Regions from separate parts of the Diaminobutyricimonas aerilata genome, predicted to be linked through region 2. Evidence: predicted binding sites of a transcription regulator. Region 2 holds the regulator's gene; the other holds the start of a gene.
The links. The regulator HrcA, encoded in region 2, represses chaperone genes, less so after heat shock. The targets are predictions, from matches to a motif close to TTNGCACTCGNNNNNNNCGAGTGCNAA.
Positions count from the first base shown of each region.

Region 1: groL (chaperonin GroEL) is a predicted target of HrcA. The motif match lies at 3,590-3,616, and genes of this name have one in related genera.

Region 1 covers NZ_PGFF01000001.1:2,683,015-2,688,575, reverse strand. The annotation lists gene msrB (peptide-methionine (R)-S-oxide reductase MsrB) at 1-337, opposite strand, end outside; gene CLV46_RS12930 (GNAT family N-acetyltransferase) at 396-869, shown strand; gene CLV46_RS12925 (DUF2332 domain-containing protein) at 869-1,840, shown strand; gene CLV46_RS12920 (DUF3263 domain-containing protein) at 2,111-2,416, shown strand; gene CLV46_RS12915 (LytR C-terminal domain-containing protein) at 2,422-2,982, shown strand; gene CLV46_RS12910 (cold-shock protein) at 3,252-3,455, shown strand; gene groL (chaperonin GroEL) at 3,659-5,287, shown strand; gene srmL (PheS-related mystery ligase SrmL) at 5,359-5,561, opposite strand, start outside.
Region 2 covers NZ_PGFF01000001.1:1,630,309-1,635,869, reverse strand. The annotation lists gene CLV46_RS07850 (PhoH family protein) at 1-264, opposite strand, end outside; gene CLV46_RS07845 (histidine triad nucleotide-binding protein) at 254-607, opposite strand; gene CLV46_RS07840 (16S rRNA (uracil(1498)-N(3))-methyltransferase) at 649-1,386, opposite strand; gene dnaJ (molecular chaperone DnaJ) at 1,386-2,495, opposite strand; gene hrcA (heat-inducible transcriptional repressor HrcA) at 2,536-3,558, opposite strand; gene CLV46_RS07825 (DUF4870 domain-containing protein) at 3,759-4,139, shown strand; gene hemW (radical SAM family heme chaperone HemW) at 4,205-5,422, opposite strand; gene CLV46_RS07815 (DUF1990 domain-containing protein) at 5,422-5,561, opposite strand, start outside.

The sequences.
Region 1 (5,561 bases), 1.1 Mb from region 2:
CGAATCCGTCGTCGAACACGTGACCCAGGTGCGAACCGCAGTTCGCGCAGCGCACCTCGGTGCGGACCATGCCGAGGCTCGTGTCCTCGATGAGCTGAACCGCCTCCGGCCGCACCGACTCGTAGAAGCTCGGCCAACCGCATCCGGAATCGAACTTCGTGCCGCTCTTGAACAGCTCCGCGTTGCACGCGGCACACGTGTAGAGACCGGCGCGCGACTCGTCGAGCAGCTCACCCGTCCATGCCCGCTCGGTGGCGGACTGGCGCAGCACCGCGAACTGCTCCGGGGACAGCTCCTCGCGCCACTCCTGCTCGCTCTTCTCGACCTTGTAACCCATGGTGGTCGGTTTCCTCTCCTAGCGAAGGGACATCCTTCGTCAGAATAAACTCGCGGGCGTGCCCGAACGTTCCCTCATGGTCCGCCCGTGGAGCGAACTCACGACCCGGGAACTCTATTCGATCCTCAAACTGAGAACCGATGTGTTCCTGGTCGAGCAGAGGGTCGACGAGACCGAGCTCGACTTCCGCGATCTGGAACCCGCCACGCAGCACGTGTGGATCGCCGACGACCAGGGAGCGGCCGCCTACCTGCGGGTTCTCGTGGATCCGGTGCCCGAACACCGTGACGCGCACCTCGTCGTCGGGCGGGTCGTCGTGCGCGCCGATCGGCGCGGCGAGGGCCTCGCGCGCGACCTGCTCGACGAGGTAATACGGCGTCATGGACGCCTCGCGATGATGCTGCACGCGCAAGTCGCGGTGCGCGGGGTGTACGAACGGTTCGGGTTCGCGGCCTTCGGCGAGGCCTATGACGAGGCGGGTATCCAGCACATCTCGATGTACCGTCCCGCCGACTCGACGCTTCCCCGCTGATGGAGACCGCGGCGTGGTACCGCCGGTTCGCCGACGAGATGCGACGCCGTTCGCCGCTCACCGCGGCGTGGGCGGAGGGTGTCGCGGCCGACGACGAGGTGCTCGCGCTCATCGACCGGCTGCCGGACCAGCGTCGACAGCCCGCGCTCGTCTTCGCGTGCGCGCGGCTGCGCGGCTGGGCGGATGCCTCGTGGCCGGAGCTGCGCGAGCGGCTTCTGACGCGGTGGGCGGAGGTCGAGGCGGAGGCGCTCGTGCGCGCGACGCAGACGAACGAACCGGGTCGGTGCGCCGCGCTGCTGCCCGCACTCGCGCGGATCGACTGGCCGCTCGCAATCATCGAGGTCGGCGCCGCGGCCGGGTTGTGCCTGCAGCTCGACCGCTACGCCTACCGCTACGACGGCGGGCCCGTGATCGGCGGGCCCGTGATCGGCGGGCCCGTGGTCGGCGACTCCCGACTGGTGCTCGATTGCGCGACGGACGGCGCGGTCGCGCCGCCGGCGGGGTTGCCGCAGGTGGTGTGGCGGCGCGGCATCGACCGCGCGCCGCTCGACGCGGCCGACCCGGCCGACGCGGCGTGGCTGCGTGCGCTGCTGCCGGCGGACGAGCCGGAGCGGCGGGGGCGACTGGACGCCGCGCTCGGCATCGCCGCACAGGATCCGGTGGTGGTCGAGCGCGGCGACGCGGTCGACGACCTCGCCCGGCTCGTCGCCGAGGTGCCGGACGACGCGGCGCCCGTCGTCGTCACGACGGGCGTGCTCGCCTACCTGCCGCGCGCTCGCCGGGAGCGGTTCCGGGAGGAGGTGCGCCGACTCGGGGTGCACTGGGTGAGCCTCGAGTTCGCCGGCCTCTACCCCGACACGGCGCCGGCCGCCGTACCGCCCTCCGACGCGCCGTTCCTGCTCGCGCTCGACGGGCATCCGCTCGCCTTCGCGGAACCGCACGGCGAGACCCTGCGCCGCATCCCCGCCTGACCCGCGCGCCGCCGCCCCGCCGGAGTCGGGCCGCCGCACCCTCGACTGACCGGGCCGCCCGATCCCGCCACGGCGCTGACCGGTGCCGCTACACAATCGCGCTCGTGCGGCAGAAGAAGGTGTGGCGCACGCACGGTTGTGTAGCGCGTCGGATCGACGTTGTCGCGTGAGCGCGGATCTGTAGCGCGGATGGAGCTGTAGCGCGGCGCATCCGGGGCGCGCGGGCGCGCCGCCGCGACGGGGATGTCGAGCGGTTCTACGATGACGCGGATGGGAGCCGTACCCGAACGCGCGCCGGACACGCTCAGTGAGCGCGACCGCCGCATCCTCGACTTCGAACGCGAGTGGTCGCGTCACGTCGGGGCGAAGGAGGCGGCCATCCGCGAGCGGTTCTCTCTCACGCCCGCCCGCTACTATCAACTGCTGAACGGCCTGATCGACGACGTCGACGCCGTTCGCTACGACCCGATGCTCGTCGGACGGCTGCGTCGCCTTCGCGATGCCCGCACCGCCGCCCGCGGCACCCGCGTGTTCGGTGCCGACGGCGGCGCGGGTCGCCCCTTCGACGAGCGCTGAGGACCATGGCCAAGTTCCCGAGAGACGAATTCGACGACATCCCGACCCTGCCGCGGGTGGGCGCTCATCGGGCGCCGGCGCGCAAGGGGCGCGGATGGATCCGGTTCGCCTGGGCGGCGCTCGCGACCGGTGTGCTCGTGCTCGTCGGCGTCATCGGACTCGCGCTCGTCAACGACAGCTTCCGGTTCGACCTGCCCTCCCTCGCGGGGGAGAGTTCGCCTCCCCCCACCGAGGCTCCGCCTGCGACCGCGGAGCCGGTGACGGATCCTTCGGCGATCGACCCCGCGCTCGGACTCACCATCACCGTGCTCAACGCGAGCCCCGTCGACGAGCTCGACGAGCAGATCGGCGACACCCTCGAGGAGCAGGGTTGGCCCGTGGGCGCGCGCAACACGGCGGCCGACCGCGATTTCCCCGACACGATCGTCTTCTACAACGGCGAGCAGTTCGAGGGCATCGCCCGCGGCATCCTCGCGGCGATCGGCGAACCGGGCGACGTGCAGCTCTCCGACGCGTACCCCGGTGCCCCGGTGACCGTCGTGTTAGGCGCCGATCGAGCCGAATAGGCGCCGCTTCATGGCCCGGGTGTTACGCCCGTGTTTAATTCTTGTTGAATTGTCGTGAGCACGGCGTCATCTGGGGTTTTCGGGCCTGTTGGCGACACATCGCTCCGTTAGCATCTGGCTTGGTCGCCCATCCGGCGCGCGAAAGGCAGAGCACCCGCATCCGCCAGCGGGCCGGAGGGGTGCGGGTTGCGGCCCGCGTCGACCCGGCACTGGCGATTCCGCACGGGCCGCACGCACTACGCAGCACCGCAGCAGCAGGGAGCAACACCATGGCGACTGGGACCGTGAAGTGGTTCAACGCAGAGAAGGGCTTCGGCTTCATCACCGTCGAGGGCGGAGGCCAGGACGTGTTCGTCCACTACTCCGCGATCGACATGAGCGGCTACAAGGTCCTCGAAGAGGGCCAGCAGGTCGTCTTCGAGGTGGGTACCGGATCGAAGGGGCCGCAGGCCGAGTCGGTTCGCCTCGCCTGAGCGCGAACCCCGACTGAACCTCGTCGAACGCCGTCCGCTGCCGCGGGCGGCGTTCTTCGTTTCCCGGCCCTGCGGGCGGTGAACGGGGCCGGGTACCCTCACTTGCACTCGGTCATGGGGAGTGCCAGAATCAGTTAGCACTCGTTTCTGCTGAGTGCCAACCTCACGCTGATTCATACGTCCGGGAGGGACGAGGAACACACATGGCTAAGATCATCGCTTTCGACGAAGAGGCCCGCCGCGGCCTCGAGCGCGGCCTCAACACCCTGGCCGACGCCGTCAAGGTCACGCTCGGACCGCGTGGACGCAACGTCGTCCTGGAGAAGAAGTGGGGCGCCCCCACCATCACGAACGACGGCGTTTCGATCGCCAAGGAGATCGAGCTCGACGACCCGTACGAGAAGATCGGTGCGGAGCTCGTCAAGGAGGTCGCCAAGAAGACCGACGACGTCGCCGGAGACGGCACCACGACCTCGGTCGTGCTCGCCCAGGCGCTCGTCCGCGAGGGCCTGCGCAACGTCGCGGCCGGCGCCGACCCCATCAGCCTCAAGCGCGGCATCGAGAAGGCCACCCAGGCCGTCTCCGACGCGCTCATCGCGAGCGCCAAGGAGGTCGAGACCAAGGAGGAGATCGCCGCCACCGCGTCGATCTCGGCCGCCGACGAGACCATCGGTGCGCTCATCGCCGAGGCCATCGACAAGGTGGGCAAGGAGGGTGTCGTCACCGTCGAGGAGTCGAACACCTTCGGCACCGAGCTCGAGCTCACCGAGGGTATGCGCTTCGACAAGGGCTTCATCAACCCCTACTTCGTCACCGACCCGGAGCGTCAGGAAGCGGTCTTCGAAGACCCGTACATCCTGATCGTCAACTCCAAGATCTCCGCGATCAAGGACCTCCTGCCGGTCGTCGACAAGGTCATCCAGGCCAACAAGCAGCTGCTCATCATCGCCGAGGACATCGACGGTGAGGCGCTCGCGACGCTCGTGCTCAACAAGATCCGCGGCATCTTCAAGTCGGTCGCCGTCAAGGCCCCCGGCTTCGGCGACCGCCGCAAGGCCATGCTGCAGGACATCGCCATCCTCACCGGTGGTGCCGTCATCAGCGAGGAGATCGGTCTCAAGCTCGAGAACACGACCCTCGACCTGCTCGGTCGCGCCCGCAAGGTCGTCGTGACCAAGGACGAGACCACGATCGTCGAGGGCGCCGGCGACAGCGAGCAGATCGCCGGTCGCGTGCGTCAGATCCGTGCCGAGATCGACAACACCGACAGCGACTACGACCGCGAGAAGCTCCAGGAGCGCCTCGCGAAGCTCGCCGGCGGCGTGGCCGTCATCAAGGCGGGTGCCGCGACCGAGGTCGAGCTCAAGGAGCGCAAGCACCGCATCGAGGACGCCGTGCGCAACGCGAAGGCCGCCGTCGAGGAGGGCATCGTCGCCGGTGGTGGCGTGGCCCTCATCCAGGCCGGCCTCAAGGCGTTCCAGGGCGACGCGATCACCGGTCTCGTCGGTGACGAGGCGACGGGTGCGAACATCGTGCGTGTCGCGATCGACGCTCCGCTGAAGCAGATCGCCCTCAACGCCGGTCTCGAGCCGGGCGTCGTGGTCGACAAGGTGCGCAACCTCCCCGCCGGCCAGGGCCTCAACGCCGCGACCGGTGAGTACGTCGACATGCTCGAGGCGGGCATCAACGACCCGGTGAAGGTCACCCGTTCGGCGCTGCTCAACGCGGCGTCGATCGCCGGTCTGTTCCTCACCACCGAGGCCGTCGTGGCCGACAAGCCGGAGAAGAACCCGGCTCCGGTCGGCGACCCGAGCGGTGGCATGGACTTCTGATCCAGTCGCAACACCACGTGTGGGCGGTTCCCTTCGGGGAGCCGCCCACACGGCGTTAACCCGCCCGCACGTCACCCGGCGATCAGCTCGAGCACGGGACCGCGGTGCAACACCCGGTACACCCGGTCGCGGATGCGGTTGGCCTCCGGATCGGTGAGCGTGCGGTCGAGCGGACGCAGGGTGAGACGAACGAGCGCGTTCGCCTGATCGGGCCGCAGGGCCAGGCGGTCCCGAGCGGACTCCGGCAGGTCCGCCCACGGGGTGAGCGCGAGCA
Region 2 (5,561 bases):
GTCGGCCGGACCGAGGTCGGTGCCGTTGCGGACCATCTGGATGAGCTCCTCTACGAGCGTTCGGGCGGCCTTCACCTGGTCGGAGGGGCCGTCGAGGAAGATCTGGTTGCCGCGGACGAGCACGGCGACGGCGGGGTACTGCCGTTCGAGGGTGGTGAGCAGGCGGTCCTGCGGGCCGAGCAGTCGCACCATCGCGACGCCGTCGACGTGCAGTTCGGCGCGCTCGATCGGTACGCCGGTGGAGCCGGTGTCGCTAGTGGGCAAGTGTGCCTTCCTCTAGTCGCCCGCCCAGCAGGTGGGCGTGCACGTGGAACACGGTCTGTCCGGCTTCGGCGCCGGTGTTGAAGACGAGGCGGAACTGCCCGCCGGTGTGCTCGTGCGCGAGCCGGCCGGCGGTGCTCACGATGTCGGCCAGCAGTGCGGGGTCGCCTTCGGCGAGCTCGACGACGTTCGCGTACCGTTCCGTCTTCGGCACGATCAGCAGGTGCACGGGCGCCTGCGGAGCGATGTCCCGGAACGCGATGAGGCTGTCGGTCTCGTGCACGATGTCGGCCGGGATCTCCCGGTCGGCGATGCGCGTGAAGATCGAACGCTCGGCGTCAGTCATGCATCGATCTTAACGACGAGCGGGCGTCGCTATTCCCCCTGCTACCAACGTCCCAGGCGTGCGTTCAGCACCGCGAGGGCGGCGGGCCCCGCGGTGGAGGTGCGCAGGATGCCCGCGCCGAGGTGCACCCGCTCGGCGCCGGCGCCGGAGAGCCGCTCGAGCTCGGCCGGCGCGAAGCCGCCCTCGGGCCCGACGACGAGGTGCACTCGCGCCGCACCCGCCGGATCTATCGCGGTGAGTGCGGTGTGGGCGGTCGGGTCGAGAAGCAGCATCCGGGTCTCCCCGGCGAGGCGGACCAGGTCGGAGGTGCGCGCGAGTGGCGCGACCTGCGGAAGCCAGCCGCGCAGCGACTGCTTGCTCGCCTCGCGCGTGATGGTGCGCCATCGGGCCTCGCCCTTGGCGACCTTCGCGCCCTCCCAGCGCGACACGGAGCGGTCCGCGGCCCACGGCACGACGCCGGTCACGCCGAGTTCGGTCGCCGCCTGCACCGCGAGCTCGTCGCGATCGCCCTTGGCGAGGGCCTGCACGAGCCACAGCTCGGGCGATGGCCACGGTTCGGTGCGCACCTCGGCCACCTCGATGACGAGCTCGTCCGGTGCCGCCGAGACGACCGCCCCGGTGACGACGAGTCCTTCGCCGTCACCGATCGAGACCGTCTCGCCCGGGCGGATGCGGTTCACCGTGACCGCGTGGCGCGCCTCGTCGCCGCGCACGCCGACGCGCGCGCCGACGACCGCGGCAGCGGGCTCGAGCTCGGGATTGAGGAACAGCGTGCTCATCAGCCGCCGACGAAGCGGTCGCGCAGCTTGGCGAAGAGTCCCTGCTGGAAGTGGGCGAGTCGCGGCGGCTGGTTCTTGCGCGACGCCGCGAACTTGCGCAGCAGTTCCTGCTCCTTGTGGTTGAGCTTCGTCGGGGTGACCACGTGCACGCCGATCTTCAGGTCGCCACGGCCACCGCCGCGCAGGCGGGTGATGCCGCGGTCCTTGATCGTGAGGATCTCGGCGCTCTGCGTTCCGGGCTTGAGCTCCACGTCGATGTCGCCGTCGAGCGCGTGCAGTGTCGTGCGGGTGCCGAGCACGGCATCCGTCATCTGCACCTCGAGCGTCGCGAGCAGGTCGTCGCCGTTGCGGCTGAAGGTGTCGTGGTGGCGCACCTTGACCTCGAGGTAGAGGTCGCCGTTGGGGCCGCCGGCGGGACCGACCTCGCCCTGACCGGGCAGCTGCAGGCGGAGGCCCGTGTCGACTCCCGCGGGGATGTCGACGGGGATGTTGCGGGTGGCGCGCACGCGACCCTGACCCGCGCACGTCGGGCACGGGTTCGGGATGACGGTGCCGTAGCCGCGGCAGGTGCCGCACGGGCTCGACGTCATCACGTTGCCGAGCAGCGAGCGCACGGCGCGCTGGATCTGACCGGTACCGTGGCAGATGTCGCACGTGACCGGGCTGGTTCCCGGGGCCGCGCACGAACCGTTGCAGGTCTCGCACAGCACGGCGGTGTTGACCTCGACGTCGCGGTGCGTGCCGAAGATGACCTCTTCCAGTTCGATCTCGACCCGCACGAGGGCGTCCTGACCCCGCTCGCGACGCGAACGCGGGCCCTGGCGCGTCGCCCCGGCACCGAAGAACGTCTCGAAGATGTCGCCGAAGCCGCCGAAGTTGGCGCCTCCCCCACCTCCGAAGCCGCCGGAACCGCCGAGGTCGTACTGCTGACGCTGCTGCGGATCGCTCAGAACGTCGTAGGCGTGGGTGACGAGCTTGAACCGCTCGGCGGCGTCCGCCCCGGGATTCACATCGGGATGCAGTTCCCGAGCGAGCCGGCGGTACGCCTTCTTGATCTCCTCCGGCGTCGCGTTGCGTTCGACGCCGAGTACCTCGTAATGGTCAGCCAAATCCTGATTCTTCCGTCGTGGGCGGGGAACGCCCGATCGGCTAGTCGCCGTCGATGAGCTTGGAGAGGTAACGGGCGACCGCCCGCACCGCCGCCATGTTGTTGGAGTAGTCCATGCGGGTGGGGCCGAGCACACCGAGCTTCGCGACCCCGTCGCCCGCTGGAGCGTAGCCGCTCGCAAGCACGGAGGTGTCGGCGAGACCGAAGTCGGCGTTCTCGCGGCCGATGCTGGCCGAGACGCCGGACCCGTCGACCTCCATCTCGCCGAAGAGCTTGAGCAGGGTGACCTGCTCCTCGATGGCCTCGAGAACGGGATAGATGCTGCCCCCGAAGTCGGCCTCGGTGCGGGCGAGGTTCGCGGCACCGGCCATGACGAGCTTGTCGCGGCGGTTCGCGTCCACCTGCGAGAGCAGGCTCTCGCCGATCCGCTCCACCAGCGCCGCGCGTTCGGGCACGAACCGCTCGGCGATCCGCGGGAGCGCCGTCGACGCCTCACTCAGCGACCGGCCCGCGAGAGCGCCGTTGAGTTTCGCGCGCAGCTCGCCCACGAACGCCTCGTCGACCGCTTCGCCGGCGTCGACGATGCGCTGGTCGACCTGGCCGCGGTCGGTGATGAGCACGGTCATGAGCCGCGTGTCGCTCAACGGGACCAGTTCCACATGGCGCACGGAGGCGCGCGTGAAACTCGGGTACTGCACGAGCGCGACCTGGTTGGTGAGCTGCGAGAGCAGGCGCACCGTGCGCGCGAGCACCTCGTCGACGTCGTCGGGTTGACCGAGGAAGGTCTCGATCGCCTGCCGTTGCGCGGCGCTCAGAGGGCGCATGTCGGCGAGCTGGTCGACGAAGACGCGGTAGCCCTTGTCGGTGGGGACCCGGCCGGACGAGGTGTGCGGAGCGGCGATGAGCTCCTCCTCCTCGAGAAGGGCCATGTCGTTGCGGATGGTCGCGGCCGACACACCGAAGGAATGCCGCTCGACGATGGACTTCGATCCGACGGGTTCCCGCGAGGCGACGTAATCCTGCACGATGACCCGCAGCACTTCGAGACTGCGTTCCGATGCCATGGCCACCGCTCCTTCCTGGCACTCGACAGGTCTGACTGCCAATTCTACCGCTCGACCGGGCAGAACGGGGGATGCGGTCGACCAGCGCGCCATTGCAGGGATCCGCGCCGGACCGCTACCTTGAGTCACAGCTCGCCTTCAGGCTGCCATGTCATGGCGCGGCGAGCCGACGATCTGAATCCCCGAAAGGCACCCCGACGATGACCAACACCGCCCAGCCCGCGGCCCCGCTCACCCCGGCCGAAGACAAGCAGTGGGCCGGACTCGCCCACCTCCTCGGGATCCTCGGCATCCTCCCCTCCCTCATCATCTGGCTGGTCTTCCGCGAGCGTGGCGGTTACACCAACCAGGAGGGCAAGGAGGCCCTGAACTTCCAGATCACCGTCGTGATCGTCGCCTTCGCCCTCTCGATCGTGACGACGATCCTCACCTTCGTCACCTTCGGTCTGTTCGGCTTCCTCGCGCCGCTGCTCTTCGTGCTGCTCTGGGCCGCCGTGGTCACCTTCTCGATCATCGGCTACACCCGAGTGAACGCCGGCGGCAGCTACCGCTACCCGGTCGCGATCCGCTTCATCAAGTAGCACTCCGCACGACGACGGGGACCGGGGCGACCCGGTCCCCGTTCTCGTTCCCGGGCGGAACCGCGTCAGGCGGTGAGCCGTCGCACCACCGCGTCGGCGAGCAGGCGACCGGCGAGGGTGAGCACGATCCGGCCGCGCAGCGCCGCCGCGCCCTCGATGAGCCCGTCGGCGATGAGCTCGGCGATCGTCGCGCGCCCTGCGGCGGGGATCGCGTCGATGGCGAGTCCGTCGGCGAGGCGCGACTCGAGCAGCACCCGCTCGACACCGCGCGTGGCGTCGTCGAGGGTCTCCCGCCCGGCGGCCGGTGACGCGCCCGCCAGAACGCGGTCGGCGTACGCGGCCGGATGCTTCACGTTCCACCAGCGCACGCCGCCGACGTGACTGTGCGCGCCCGGACCGACGCCCCACCAGTCCTGACCGGTCCAGTAGGAGAGGTTGTGCCGCGACCGGTGTTCGACGCCGGCGGCCCAGTTGCTGACCTCGTACCAGCCGTATCCGGCGTCGCCGAGCATCCGCTCCGCCAGCTCGTACATGTCCGCCTGCAGTTCGTCGTCGGGCGTCTCGACCTCGTGACGCCGGATCTGCCGGGCGAGTTTCGTGCCCGGCTCGACGATGAGCGCGTAGGCGGAGACGTGATCGGGCCGCTGCGCGATCACGTGCTCGAGCGAGGCGCGCCAGTCGTCGATGCTCTCGCCGGGCGTGCCGTAGATGAGGTCGAGGCTCACGTCGAGGCCGGCGTCGCGCGCCCACGCGACGACGAGCGGCACCCGTTCGGGGTCGTGCGTGCGCTCGAGGGTCGCGAGCACGTGCGGCGCGGCGGACTGCATGCCGAACGAGACGCGGGTGAACCCCGCGGCGCGGAGCTCCCGCAGGTATGCGGCATCGACGGTGTCGGGATTCGCCTCCGTCGTCACCTCCGCGTCGGCGGCGAGTCCCCACGTGCGGCGCACCGCGTCGAGCATGCGAGCGAGATCGGATGCGGGGAGCATCGTGGGGGTGCCGCCACCGAAGAAGACGGTCGACGCCGGTCGGGCGGGCAGGTCGGCGAGCACGCCGCGCGCGAGGTCGATCTCCGCGAGGGCGTGAGAGGCGAAGTCGGTGCGGGAGACGCCCCGCAGCTCGTCCGCGGTGTAGGTGTTGAAGTCGCAGTACCCGCAGCGCACCCGGCAGAAGGGCACGTGCAGGTACACGCCGAAGGCGCGCGTGTCCGCCCCCTCCGCTGCCGTCGCGGGCAGCAGTCCGTCGGCGGGCGCCGGATCGGCGATCGGGAGCGCGCTCGGCATCAGTCGACGCTCCCCGTCGTGGACGCGCCCGAGAGGACCCGGAGGTAGCGGCGGGTGTACACGAGCTGCGCGAGCCGCACGGCCGGGAGCACGAGCCGCCACTGGCCCGACGCCCTCCAGAACGCCCGCACTCGGAACA